DNA from 4 places in the Paenibacillus sp. SSG-1 genome. Region 1 is predicted to be linked to each of the others. Evidence: predicted binding sites of a transcription regulator. Region 1 holds the regulator's gene; each other region holds the start of a gene.
What was found. Region 1 encodes LexA, which represses DNA repair genes until DNA is damaged. Its sites were predicted from a motif close to CGAACATATGTTCG; they were not measured.
Positions count from the first base shown of each region.

Region 2: a site for LexA is predicted at 1,512-1,525, ahead of addB (helicase-exonuclease AddAB subunit AddB). Genes of this name have one in related genera too.
Region 3: a site for LexA is predicted at 1,928-1,941, ahead of BCV73_RS18225 (DNA polymerase IV). Genes of this name have one in related genera too.
Region 4: a site for LexA is predicted at 1,227-1,240, ahead of recA (recombinase RecA). Genes of this name have one in related genera too.

Region 1 covers NZ_MBRK01000001.1:3,526,042-3,529,159, forward strand. Annotated here, with positions in the region: gene BCV73_RS16225 (HAD family hydrolase) at 1-33, opposite strand, end outside; gene BCV73_RS16230 (hypothetical protein) at 73-588, opposite strand; gene BCV73_RS16235 (DUF896 domain-containing protein) at 826-1,008, opposite strand; gene BCV73_RS16240 (LysM peptidoglycan-binding domain-containing protein) at 1,110-1,406, opposite strand; gene lexA (transcriptional repressor LexA) at 1,730-2,356, shown strand; gene BCV73_RS16250 (response regulator transcription factor) at 2,452-3,118, opposite strand, start outside.
Region 2 covers NZ_MBRK01000001.1:4,132,939-4,136,056, reverse strand. Annotated here, with positions in the region: gene BCV73_RS19205 (hypothetical protein) at 1-215, opposite strand, end outside; gene BCV73_RS19200 (SRPBCC family protein) at 487-912, shown strand; gene BCV73_RS19195 (ArsR/SmtB family transcription factor) at 915-1,292, shown strand; gene addB (helicase-exonuclease AddAB subunit AddB) at 1,595-3,118, shown strand, end outside.
Region 3 covers NZ_MBRK01000001.1:3,927,660-3,930,777, forward strand. Annotated here, with positions in the region: gene BCV73_RS18220 (YhjD family protein) at 14-514, opposite strand; gene BCV73_RS18225 (DNA polymerase IV) at 511-1,779, opposite strand; gene BCV73_RS18230 (SOS response-associated peptidase) at 2,082-2,756, shown strand; gene BCV73_RS18235 (cupredoxin domain-containing protein) at 2,883-3,118, opposite strand, start outside.
Region 4 covers NZ_MBRK01000001.1:1,502,577-1,505,694, forward strand. Annotated here, with positions in the region: gene BCV73_RS07050 (competence/damage-inducible protein A) at 1-977, shown strand, start outside; gene recA (recombinase RecA) at 1,310-2,371, shown strand; gene BCV73_RS07060 (regulatory protein RecX) at 2,531-3,118, shown strand, end outside.

The DNA of each region.
Region 1 (3,118 bases):
GTCCAAATCGAAAAAAACAGCTTGTACCGGCATCCTCTTCCATCCTCTCCATCTGCTATCTCTTATATTTGTTTATTTTTCCAAAGGGATATTATGGGTCTGCGCAAAACGCTCCAGACGTTCCCCTATGGCATCGGTATCGTAGCGGTTGATCAGGCGCGTGAACACCCAATTGCCGCCTTTGCCCTTCGGCTCAATCACGACAGAACCTTTGGCCAGTTTGATCTTGGCGATATTGTCTGCGGTCAGTCGCCGATCCCGGTTGAACTTGATCGTCGATACGGCGTTTTTCTCCACACGCAGGAAAGGCCTGCGCAAAAAGATCATCAAGCCCAGGAACACGTACATGGCCATAATGATCCAGGTCATGCCGCTGTTTCCCGCCGTACCCTCCTGTCCGAGCATTCCGAGCAGGAAGTAAACCGCGGCCAGAGCGACCATCGTAATCGGAAGTACATAGTTTCTTCCTTTATAAATGTCAGCCGATGGACCTCCCGTGCTATAGATGGATGGCTTTCCCTCTTTCTTTCTCTGCTTGTTCAGCTGCGCTGAATTTTTTCTTACCTGTCTTTCCCATGAACGGGCCATTCACGAACCTCCTCAAAATGCTTTCGGCTATATCGTTATTTACTTCCTCATATATAACGGCCCAATACTGCTTACAGCAATTATTCCTGTAGTTTCACATTCTATATAATAGAAAGCAAATGAAGGAAAACTTGGTGCGCTTACATAGAAGCATTCTGTTCTCGGTAGTGAGCCATACAAAACCTTGAGTCAGTCTATACCATAATCGAATGTATGAGTCTAATCCAGCAGCGGGTGTTATTTCTTCTCTTCATCCACCCATTCAATCGAGTCCAGCTGCTGTCTGAAATTTCTGCGGACATTCTGAAGGTATCTCTCACGAAGCTTGGCCCGTTCTTCGATTTCCTCTTCGGTTAAACCGGATTCCTTTTGCTTGCGCGCAAGCTCATTAATTCTCTCTACAACGCTGTCGATATCCATACAATTACTCCTCCAATATTCAAGTCATACCTAACTTTGCCATGATAAAAAGAGCTTGTCAAGGTTCACACCTTTCCAAGCTCTTGATCATTTATCTTCTATTAATATTGGGGGAGTGCCAATACTTCTCCGGCTTGAATTTCGCTGCTGGTTAAATCGTTATACTTCTTCACCGCCATAATGTATGCGCGGATATCCATGTCTTCCGGCTTATGGGCAGAAGCGATTCCCCACAGCGTATCGCCTTGCTGAACGATGACATTTTTCTCTAACCGAACATCATCCGAGGTTCCCGCGAATACGCGAACGACACCTGTGCATCCCACCAAAATAATCAGGGCCGCCAGGATCAGTTTGATCAAGGCAGGGCCTGGCACGATGGACTGGACTTTCTTCAACCAAGGAGATGCTATAGCTTCATTGATGGATGGGTTAACGGATGGGTTATTATAAATACTTTGGTATGTAGTGTGTTTCAGCATAAATATTACGCCTCCAAACGTTTGTTCTTGTTTTATGAGAACAATATAACACGAACATTTGTTTTGTTCAATACTTTTTTCGAACAATTGTTCCTATGTTTTTAGAGGCGGGCTTCCTTCATTCAGAAGCCGCGAAAATCCCGCTCTATCAAAGCAAAATCATTTAGAACTTATGTTTGTACGAACGGCAGTTCTATGTTATAATTTTACCAAACGTTACTAAATGGGGTTGATGGGGAATGTCAAAGATATCTAGCCGGCAGCAAGCGATATTGGAATTTATCAGAAATGAAGTCCGCGCCAAGGGTTATCCTCCGTCCGTCCGAGAGATCGGTGAGGCGGTAGGGTTGGCTTCCAGCTCGACCGTACACGGCCATTTGGACCGACTGGAGAAGAAAGGCTTGATCCGCAGAGACCCTACGAAGCCTCGTGCCATCGAACTGTTGGGACAAGAAGAATCCGAGAGCAGCAATCTGTTCACGCATACGATCGCCAGAGTTCCCGTAGTAGGCAAGGTCACAGCTGGGGTGCCGATCACGGCAACGGAGAACATTGAAGATTACTTCCCTCTGCCGCAGCACTATGTTGGAGATGAGAAAGTATTTATGCTTTCCGTCGTTGGGGACAGTATGATCGAGGCGGGCATTCATAACGGTGACTACGTCATCGTGAGACAGCAGCAGACAGCCGATAACGGGGACATCGTCGTTGCCATGACGGATGAGGATGAAGCAACCGTGAAGACGTTTTACAAGGAGAAGGACCATATCCGGCTTCAACCGGAGAACCCGGCTTACGAACCTTTGCGTCTGAACCATGTCACCATTCTGGGCAAAGTCGTCGGGCTGTTCCGCGATATTCACTAGCAGATGATGCTGGACAAGCAGCAATAGAGCCCTTGCTCTTCCTTACTCAGGAAGGTCAAGGGCTCTTTTCGGCGTTGGGATCAAGGCAGGATGATTCAGGTGGGACACACCTCACGGGAATCCGCCGTTTGCTCCAGACGGTACTCCGTCGGGGTTTTTCCCGTTTTTTTGCGAAATACCTGGGTAAAATGCTTGACGTCCACATATCCGACTTTGTCCGAAATGTCGGCCAGCTTCAAATGCGTTTGCAGCAGCAGCTTGGAGGCTTGTTCGATCCGCAGATTGGTGATGTATTCCTTGAAGCCGCTTCCCGTCTTCTGCTTAAACAGCTGGCTGAAATAGACCGGATTCAGGAACACGACCGAAGCTACCTTTTCCAGGGACAGATCCGTATGATAGTGCGCTTTGATGTACTGCACCGCAACCTCGATCGCTCGGTTACCGCCCGGGTTGTTGTATTCGTACTCCAGCGATGCCGATTCCTGGCGCATCCGCCGCACTTCCTCCGGCACCCGGTGAATGTCTGTGATAAGTCCCGTCGACTGAATCTGGAAAGGCACCTTGACGCATCGTTTCAAGTTAGCGCGCAGCTCATCCGTCAGACGTTTCATGCCTCCCTCTTCCCCCAGCGAGACGAGGCCGATCAGGCTCGTTTCGTCCATGCTTGTCACAAATCCGCAGCCGTGCGCTTCAATCAGCTCACCAAGCACATTTTCAATAATAAAATGCTCCAGATGCACCGGCGCGTCGCTCTCCATCTTA
Region 2 (3,118 bases), 610 kb from region 1:
TCCGCCAGTTCGGACACGACCATCACGTCGATATCGGAGCTTGGAGACATCGGGGCATCTTCCGGCATTCCGATCGTGGAACCCGTAAAATAAGCGCCCATAAATCCTTTTTCCTTTGAGGCTTGGTGCATCACCCAGTCCGCTGCAGCGGCTCTTGCTGAACCGACCGTTCCGGGCTGATTTTCAGACGAGCTTGAAAAATCCTTGATATCCACCGTATTTCCTCCCTTTGCCTTAAAGTGGGAACGTCCTCATTATAGAATGTCAGGTGAAAAATGGTAGACTGTTTGTTTTTGGAAATATGAGCTATAATAGCAATATAAGGAGCCGAAAGGCTCCTTTTTTCGTTGGATTCCGGCATACGGCCCGCAGAAGGACAAGGGGTTGACATGAAACCAAAAGGTTTCGTATAATTCATGTGAAACCAAATGGTTTCGCATTCGAATGTAAACCGGGTTGATTGACTGCATATGGAGGTACTTATACATGGAAAACTCAACAAACAATGCTTTGCCTGATATTCGCCACACCGGCGTATTCCAGGCTCCGATCCAGAAAGTGTGGGAGGCGGTGGCGACTCCCGAAGGGCTGTCCGCCTGGTTCATGCCCAATGACATGCAGCCCGTCGTAGGCCACGAATTTCACATTAATGCCGGTCCGTACGGCATGTCGCCGTGCAAGGTGACCGAAGTGGATCCGCCGCACCGGCTGGCGTTCCGCTGGGGCAAGGACTGGACGCTTGCTTTCGAGCTGAAGGAGCTGGACGGCAAAACGGAAGTGACGCTCATCCACTCCGGCTGGAGCGCGGACCAAGTGACCGAGTTCAACCAGCCGCACACGATTGTGCGCGAGACGATGGACCAAGGCTGGGCCGGACTCCACCAGAAGCTGGGCAGATACGTCGAGGCGTAAGCATGACGGCGACTGCGTCCAAGCACGACGTGTTTCAGGCCGTGGCCGATCCTACCCGGCGCCAGCTGCTGAAGCTGCTGTCCGTTCAGGAGATGCCCGTAACGGTTCTCAGCAGCCATTTTCCGATGAGCCGGACGGCGGTTTCCAAGCATCTGCGGATTCTGTCGGAGGCAGGGCTGGTGAAGGAAAGGAAGGTCGGCCGCGAGACGAGGTACCGGCTGGACCCGGGGCCTTTGCAGGAGCTCAAGGATTGGTACTCCTATTTTGAACGCTTCTGGGAGAACAAGATGGCAGCCCTGCAGCACTTCGTGGAGTCGGATGGTTCCGAACGCTTCCCTGCTCCGCTGACCCTTGTGGATAAGGAGAAGGAACAAGATTAGCCGGTGATTCAATCGCTCTATACTGAACCATGATCCCTGCATGATGGCCGGGAGGCTGGAAACTAGCATTCGTAAAAATCAAGCGAAACAAGAGACAGCGGTACAAGAGGATCACATCCTTCTGTACCGCTGTTTGGCATGCCGGGAAACGGCGTCCTTTCGGGTTGAGCGTATCGGATAATTGCAAAAAACGGCAAGTGCCTCCTTTTTACAGTTCCGCAAACATACGTTCTTTTCAAAAAAGGTTGTGTTATACTTATATTTAATAGTTTTCGAGGTTTACATACGAAGGAGGCAACACCATGTCGGTTCATTTTCTGATCGGACGATCCGGTAGCGGCAAGACGACGGCGATCCTAAGCGAGATTACGTCCCGGCTGCAAACAGAGCCTAAGGGCAGCCCGCTGATCCTGCTCGTTCCCGAGCAGGGCTCATTCCAGGCGGAGCACAGCCTGGTATCGTCGGGCGCTGTCAAAGGCAGCGTCCGTGCGCAGGTTCTCAGCTTCCGGCGCCTGGCGTACCGGGTGATGCAGGAGACCGGCGGGTCGGCGAGAGTCGGCATCAGCGAAGAAGGCAAAAAAATGCTGCTGTACAAAATCATTCAGCGCCGCAAAGAGGAGCTGAAGCTGTTCGGTGCCTCCGGTGACCAGCTGGGTTTCATAGGCAAGCTGAACGAGCTGTATACCGAGCTCAAGCGGTACTGCGTAGATTCCGCCGTGCTGGAAGAGCATTTGACCCAGCTGACGGAGCAGAAGGCGGCCGCGCCGATCCTGCGCTATAAGCTGGAGGATTTATGGACGGTGTACCGCGACTTTGAACAGGAAATATCACCGCTTTATATAGATGATGAAGATACGCTCGTCACTTTGGCTGAAGGGATTCGCAGCTCGTCGTATGTCAAAGGTGCGGACGTATGGATCGACGGCTTCCACGGGATGACTCCGCAGGAATACGGGGTTGTTCGCGAGCTGATGGCCCATGCGTCATCGGTCACCATTGCGCTCACGCTGGACAAGCCGTACCACGGCAGCATGCAGCCGCATGAGCTGGACCTGTTTCACCCGACCGCCACGACTTACATCAAGCTGAGAGGAATGGCCGATGAGCTGGGCATCGAAACGAACGATTCGATACTGCCGGCATCGGACCTGCCCAAATTCCGCCTCAGCCCGCGGCTTGCTCATTTAGAGCGCGGTTATGACCGGCGGATTCCCTGGAAGGGGCAGGAGAAAGAGCAGGTTCAGGAAATCGAAGGGATTTCCCTCTATGCCGCCGAGAATCGGCGCACCGAAGTGGAAGGGGCTTTGAGGGAGATGCTGCGCCTGGCCAGGGAGGAAGGGGCGAGATACCGCGAAATGGCCGTGTTCGTCCGTAATTTGGGCGATTACGAGCATTTGGTGGAGCCCCTGTTCCGGGACTACGGCATTCCGTTCTTTCTCGACCAGAAGCGAAGCGAGCTGCACCATCCGCTGGTGGAGTTTATTCGTTCCGCACTGGATGTCGTGCGCCGGAACTGGCGGCATGAGGACGTATTCCGCTGCATCAAGAGCGACCTGCTGCTTCCGCTGGACGGGTCGCTGGGGCGGGAGGAGATGGACGTGCTCGAGAACTACGCCCTCGCCTGCGGAATTCAGGGATACCGCTGGACGGACGGCCGCCCGTGGAAAGCCGTTCCGAGCCTGTCCCTGGAGGAAAACGGCGGAGAGCGACGCAGATCCGGAGAGCAGCTTCTCAGCCTGATGGAGCACTGTCGGAGGGTGGTCAGCGAGCCGCTATTGGCATTTGGCAAGCGGGTGAAGAAGGCGGGCAGCGCCGAGGAGCTCAGT
Region 3 (3,118 bases), 400 kb from region 1:
GGGCTCCATTCGGTTATTTCTGCTTATGATCCTGCAGACGGGCGTACAATGCCGTAATCAGCCGGTCCGAGTACCGTCCGATTCTTACGCTGACCTCCGTGCGCATATAATCCCGCGTGATCGTGAAGGTATCCTCATACCCATGAAACGAATACCGGTACCAGATCATCTGGGTGTCCTTTCCCTCCTGGGTCAGATCGATGCGCTCATCGAGCATGGTTTGCTCCACCTTGGACAAATCCTTCTGGATGTCCTGCAGCAGGACCTGGGCCACCTTCGAATAAAGGTGTTTCAAAGCCTCGCTTGACGCCTCGATCGCCTGGATCCGCTTCTTCACAATCGATATCATGACCGGCAGCAGGATTCTGTCCCGCATCAGCTCCAGGTCCTCCCTGCGGGGCGGCCGGTGCTCCTCCGGCTGCTGCGAGCGCCGCTTCAGCAGTTCCTCCCGGTGCTGTGGCAGCATCATGCGGCTGGATTCCCAAATCCCGTTATTCTCAAGCTTCTTGCTCATTTATAATGCCCCCCGATTTTCATGGACCGCTCCGCCGCCTGGCCGGCGCCCGTAAGGGAAGAGGCTCTTACGATCGCCATGCTGCCGTACCGCTGCTTGATATGGTCCGTCGCCTTTTCCAGAGCCCGCAGCCGCTCCTGGTCTTCAAACAGCGTCAGCTGGTAATTCCGGTCGTCGCTGAGCTCGCTCAGCATGACCCCGGCGCGCCTAACGGGCATGCGGTCCCAGTGCTTATAAAAAATCGCTTTTACGGCTTCATACACCTTGTTCGTGTTGTTCGTGGGATCCGGCATCTTCATTTGCCGGGAAAAGCCTGTCGGCGCGTCATAAGGGCTGCACATGCAGCTGACCGTGACGACCGAACCCATATATCCCTTCCGGCGGCAGTCGCGGCATACTTCTTCCGTCAGCTCCAGCAGAATCGTGTCGACCTCCTTGGGGATGGCGTAGTCCCGGGGCAGCGTCATCATATGCCCGACCGATTTGGGAGGCTTGTCGAACGTTTCCGGGGTCACCTTGCTGTCGTCCATGCCGTTGGCGGTGCGCCACATCACTTCGGCCTGGATATCCGACTGCTTGCCGAACCGCGCCCGGAATTTATCCTTCAGCTGGGGAAGAGGCGTTCTCGCCACATCCCCGATCGTCGTCATGCCGAGCTTGGCAAAATGGGCCGTCATGCGCGAGCCCACTCCAAACATTTTATGGACCGGCTGCGGCCACAGATTCTTCTCGATGTCGGCTTTGGGCAGTATAAAAATGCCCTCCTTGTTCTTCTTCGCCCAAATGTCGGTGGCGATTTTGGCCAAAATTTTGTTCGAGCTGATGCCGACCCGTACCCAGACTCCCGTCTCCTCCATCACCTTCTGCTGGATCGACTTGGCAATGCTCACGGGGTCGCCGAAGAGAGCCAGGCTGCCGGTCACGTCCAGAAACTGCTCGTCGATGCTGAATATTTCGACCAGATCGGTATATTCCTCGTAAATCCGGGTAATCTGAAGCGAGACATCGATATAATGCTGCATTCTTGGACGCATAATGACGAGATCCGGGCACTTCTTGAGCGCCTCCCCCAGCCGTTCGGCGGTCGATACCCCGTAGCTCTTGGCGATCGGGCATGCGGCAAGAATGATGCCCGATCTGCGCATCGGGTCTCCGGCAACGGCGAGCGGCCTGTCTTTATACTCCGGATGATCCGCCTTCTCTACGCTTGCATAAAAGCTCTGACAATCGGCCAAAAATATAATTCTCTCCTTTGATCTGCTCAAGCGCACACACCCTCCACATCCACTTTGGCATTTCGTTAAACCGGTTTGGGCCGGGCAGCTCCGAGAAGCTCCAGCTCCCTAAAGACCGCTCGTCGAAAAAAACGATCCGGGCCGCTTCCCTCTCCACGAAGCATGCTCACTCGGTAAGCGAACGTATATTCGTATTATATACCAAACACATGTTCTCTATGCAAATGTATTTTTTGACAGCCTTCCCTTGCTGCTGGCAGACAGGCTGGCGTAAACCGGCATCCCGCGGTACACTGTTTACAACGATCATTCCACAAAAGGGGGAGTGCCTGATGTGCGGCCGTTATACACTGACCGTGTCGATGGAAGAATTGATGCTGCGCTATGAGCTTGAGCTTGCGCTGAACTTTCATCCCCGTTACAATATCGCTCCGGCGCAGAATGTACTGGCGGTCATTCATGACGGAAGCAGCCTTCGCGCCGGTCAGCTTAAATGGGGACTGGTCCCGTCCTGGGCCAAGGACAGCAGCATGGGGAGCAGGATGATCAACGCCAGAAGCGAAACGCTGGCGGACAAGCCGGCCTATAAGCTGCCTTTTGCGAGGAAGCGGTGCCTGATCCCCGCCGACGGATTTTATGAATGGATGAAAACCGACAGCGGCAAAGTCCCTTACCGGATTACCCTCCGGGGTGGGGGAATCTTCAGCATGGCCGGCCTCTACGACACCTGGCTGCAGGAGGACGGCAGCAAGCTGAGCACCTGCACGGTCATCACTTCCGGGCCCAATGCACTGATGGCGCCGATCCATGACCGGATGCCCGTCATTTTGCGCCCGGAGGACGAAATGGCCTGGCTGGACCGCGGGCAAACAGACGTGAACGCCCTGCAGAAGCTGCTGGTGCCCTATCCTGCCGAGGAAATGGAAGCTTACCCGGTCGCAAGGACGGTCAATTCGGTTAAAAACGATACGCCCGATTGCATCGAACGGGTGCCGGAAGGCGCGTAACCGTATATATGCAAAAAAAGCGCCGCCTTGCGCGAACCTTTACGGTCCGGCTGGGCGGCGCTTTCTCGATTCTGCCTCCTGTGTCGTCAGAAGGCAGTCCGGTGCTCCATCATCTGCCAAGTCAATTTATTCAACAATCAGGGTCCCTTTCATATCGCTGTGGCCGGCACCGCACATGACGGAGCAGTGGAACTCATGCTCACCTGCTTGATCGGCGGTAAATTCTGCCGAGCTTGGCTTCTGCAGGTCCACGTTGAAATCGGGAATAGCCAGACCGTGGTTTCCATCTTTGTTCTCCAGCGTAATTTTGACTTTTTCGCCCTTCTTGACCTTGATCTCGGATGGCTCAAACTTAAAGTTTG
Region 4 (3,118 bases), 2.0 Mb from region 1:
CAGGGCGGGGGATCAACATGACGGAGAACAACCGCCGTCAGGCGCTCGTCATCGACGGCAGCACGCCGCTGCCGAATGAAACAGGATTGGCCGTCGGACTCGCGCTTGCCCAGGAGGGTAACTTCTACATCGTTCTGCCGGGTCCTCCAAAAGAGATGAAGCCGATGTTCGACCAGCAGGCGAAGCCGTGGCTCCTTCAGCATGCCCTGACCGACGAAATGCCGATTTACTCCAAAATGCTCAAGTTTGCCGGCATCGGCGAATCGCTGCTGGAGGATCGGCTTCTGGACCTGATCGACGGACAGACCGATCCGACGATCGCTCCTTATGCGAAGGAGGGTGAAGTGACCGTACGAATCTCCACCAAAGCGCCTACAGAGCAGGAAGCCATGGAGAAACTGAATGCGATGCAGGGGCAAATTCAAAGCCGGCTCGCAGACCATATGTACGCCAGCATGGACGTGCCAATCGAACGGATCATCGTTGACATGATGGCGGACCGCGGGATTACGCTGAGCGCCGCTGAGAGCTGCACAGGAGGCATGCTGATGGAGAGCATCACGTCCATTCCGGGCAGCGCCACCATGTTCGTGGGAGGGATCGTCTGCTACTCCAACGAAATGAAGGAGAAGCTGCTGCATGTCCCGCATGCGCTGCTGGAGGGAGACGACGCACCGGGAGCAGTGAGCGCCGAAGTGGCCGAAGTGCTTGCCGAAAACGTGCGGATGATCACGGACAGCGACTTCGGCTTATCCGTCACGGGTGTCGCGGGGCCGGGGTATTCCGAACGCAAACCGGTCGGCCTCGTGTACGTCGGGATCGCCCAGCGCGGGCAGAAGACTGAAGTGTTTGAGCTGAAGCTGAACGGCAACCGCGAAACGATCCGGGTCCGCTCGGTCAAAACGCTGCTGTACCGGTTGTGGCAAAGACTGGTATCTGCTGATCCGGCCACCGGGGAGTCCAAGGATCAGGTTTGAAGTTGTGCAGCCGCCAGCCAGGCGCTATAATATAACCATACGGAAGAACCGTGCAAAAATAAGTTTGCCGCGGTTCTTTTTCTTTTGGTTGGAGTAGGGGTGGAAGCCTGTTCCAGTTCGGACTCTTGCATCCGATCATCATAGAAAAAAACCCAGCGGGGACCCCCATATTTGGCAGGCTTTCCTTGCGGAGGTTGGTTTGAGGTACGGCGGCATGATGATGAGAGGAGAATGCCCGGCAAAAAAAAACGAATGTATGTTCGAAAAAATGCTTGGCAAACGTTCCAAAACAAGGTATCATAATAGTATAAACGGTGAAGGATGTGAGTTTATTGTCAGATCGTCGTGCTGCGCTTGAAATGGCGCTTCGTCAAATAGAGAAACAATTCGGTAAAGGTTCGATCATGAAACTCGGTGAGTCGACACATATGCAGGTGGAAGTTGTTCCCAGCGGCTCCCTGGCTCTAGATATAGCACTTGGTATTGGCGGACTTCCAAGAGGCCGCGTTATTGAAGTATATGGACCGGAATCCTCCGGTAAAACGACGGTGGCCCTCCATGCCATCGCGGAAGTACAGAAGGTCGGTGGACAAGCTGCTTTCATCGATGCGGAGCATGCGCTTGATCCGTCGTATGCCAACAAGCTTGGCGTCAACATTGACGAGCTGCTGCTGTCTCAACCAGACACCGGTGAGCAGGCGTTGGAAATTGCGGAAGCCCTCGTACGCAGTGGCGCCGTTGATATTATCGTCGTGGACTCGGTTGCCGCGCTCGTACCGAAAGCGGAAATCGAAGGCGAAATGGGTGATTCCCACGTAGGTCTGCAGGCTCGTCTGATGTCCCAGGCACTGCGTAAGCTGTCCGGTGCGATTGCGAAGTCGAAGACGATCGCGATCTTTATCAACCAGCTTCGTGAGAAAGTCGGCGTCATGTTCGGGAATCCGGAGACGACTCCGGGTGGCCGTGCCCTGAAGTTCTATTCTTCCGTTCGTCTGGATGTACGCCGTATTGAGAGCATCAAGATGGGCAATGATGTCGTGGGTAACCGTACGCGGATCAAGGTCGTCAAGAACAAGGTGGCTCCTCCGTTCAAGCAGGCGGAGATCGACATCATGTACGGCGAAGGCATTTCCAAGGAAGGCAGCATTATCGATATCGGTACGGAATTGGATATCGTCAATAAGAGCGGTGCCTGGTACTCCTATGAAGGCGAGCGCTTGGGTCAGGGCCGCGAGAATGCGAAGCAGTTCCTGAAAGAAAATCAGCCTATTTCGGAAGCGATCGAGAACAAGATCCGTGAGGCAAGCAATTTGACGACGACGGTGAGCGCGCCGACCGCAGAGGAAGCAGCGGCCGAGGAACGCGAAGAACAGGAATTGTTAGAGCTGGAATAGGGTTATCGTTTGAAATCGTATTCCGTGAATGAATTGAGACTATAATGAGGACGCTCCGTGATGACCTGTCACTGGGCGTCTTTTCTCATATAGAGAGTACGTTAAGAATGCGGTTCAGTTATACGACTTACATTGAACACGTGATGGGATGTGAGAGAGATGCGAAAAGGAAATAGCCATGAACATCAGGAAGGGCAAGGGATTCATGAAGAGCAGGAAATCCATGAAGAACAGGGAATTCATGAAGGACTGGCCGGGTTCCCGGACGATGAAACCCTTTTGATCACGGAGGTAGAGCGTCTGGCCAAGCCGAGAGGGCGTTATTTGATATCGTTCGGACCCTACACCCTTTCCGTCCACGAAGACGTCCTCGTGAAGTACCGGATGGTCAAGGGGAACGCCTTTACGAAGCAGGAACTGGAGGAAATCGTCGTAGCGGACGAGCGGCAGCAGGCTTATGTCGAAGGCTTAAAGGCGCTGGAGCGGAAGCCACGGACACGCAAGGAAATTGAAATGAAACTGCGGCAGAAAGGCATCGAAACGGGATCGATTGAGTATGCGCTGAACCGGCTGGTGGAAGAAAGGCTGGTGGACGACGAAAGCTATGCCAGGCAGTGGGCGCAGCAGCGAATCAGGAACCACCGCAAAGGCAAGGCCTGGATCAGGCAGGAGCTTCAGCAGAAAGGCGTCGATAAGTCGATTATATCCGAGGCGCTGGCTGAAGTCAGTTCCGATCAGGAATTTGAG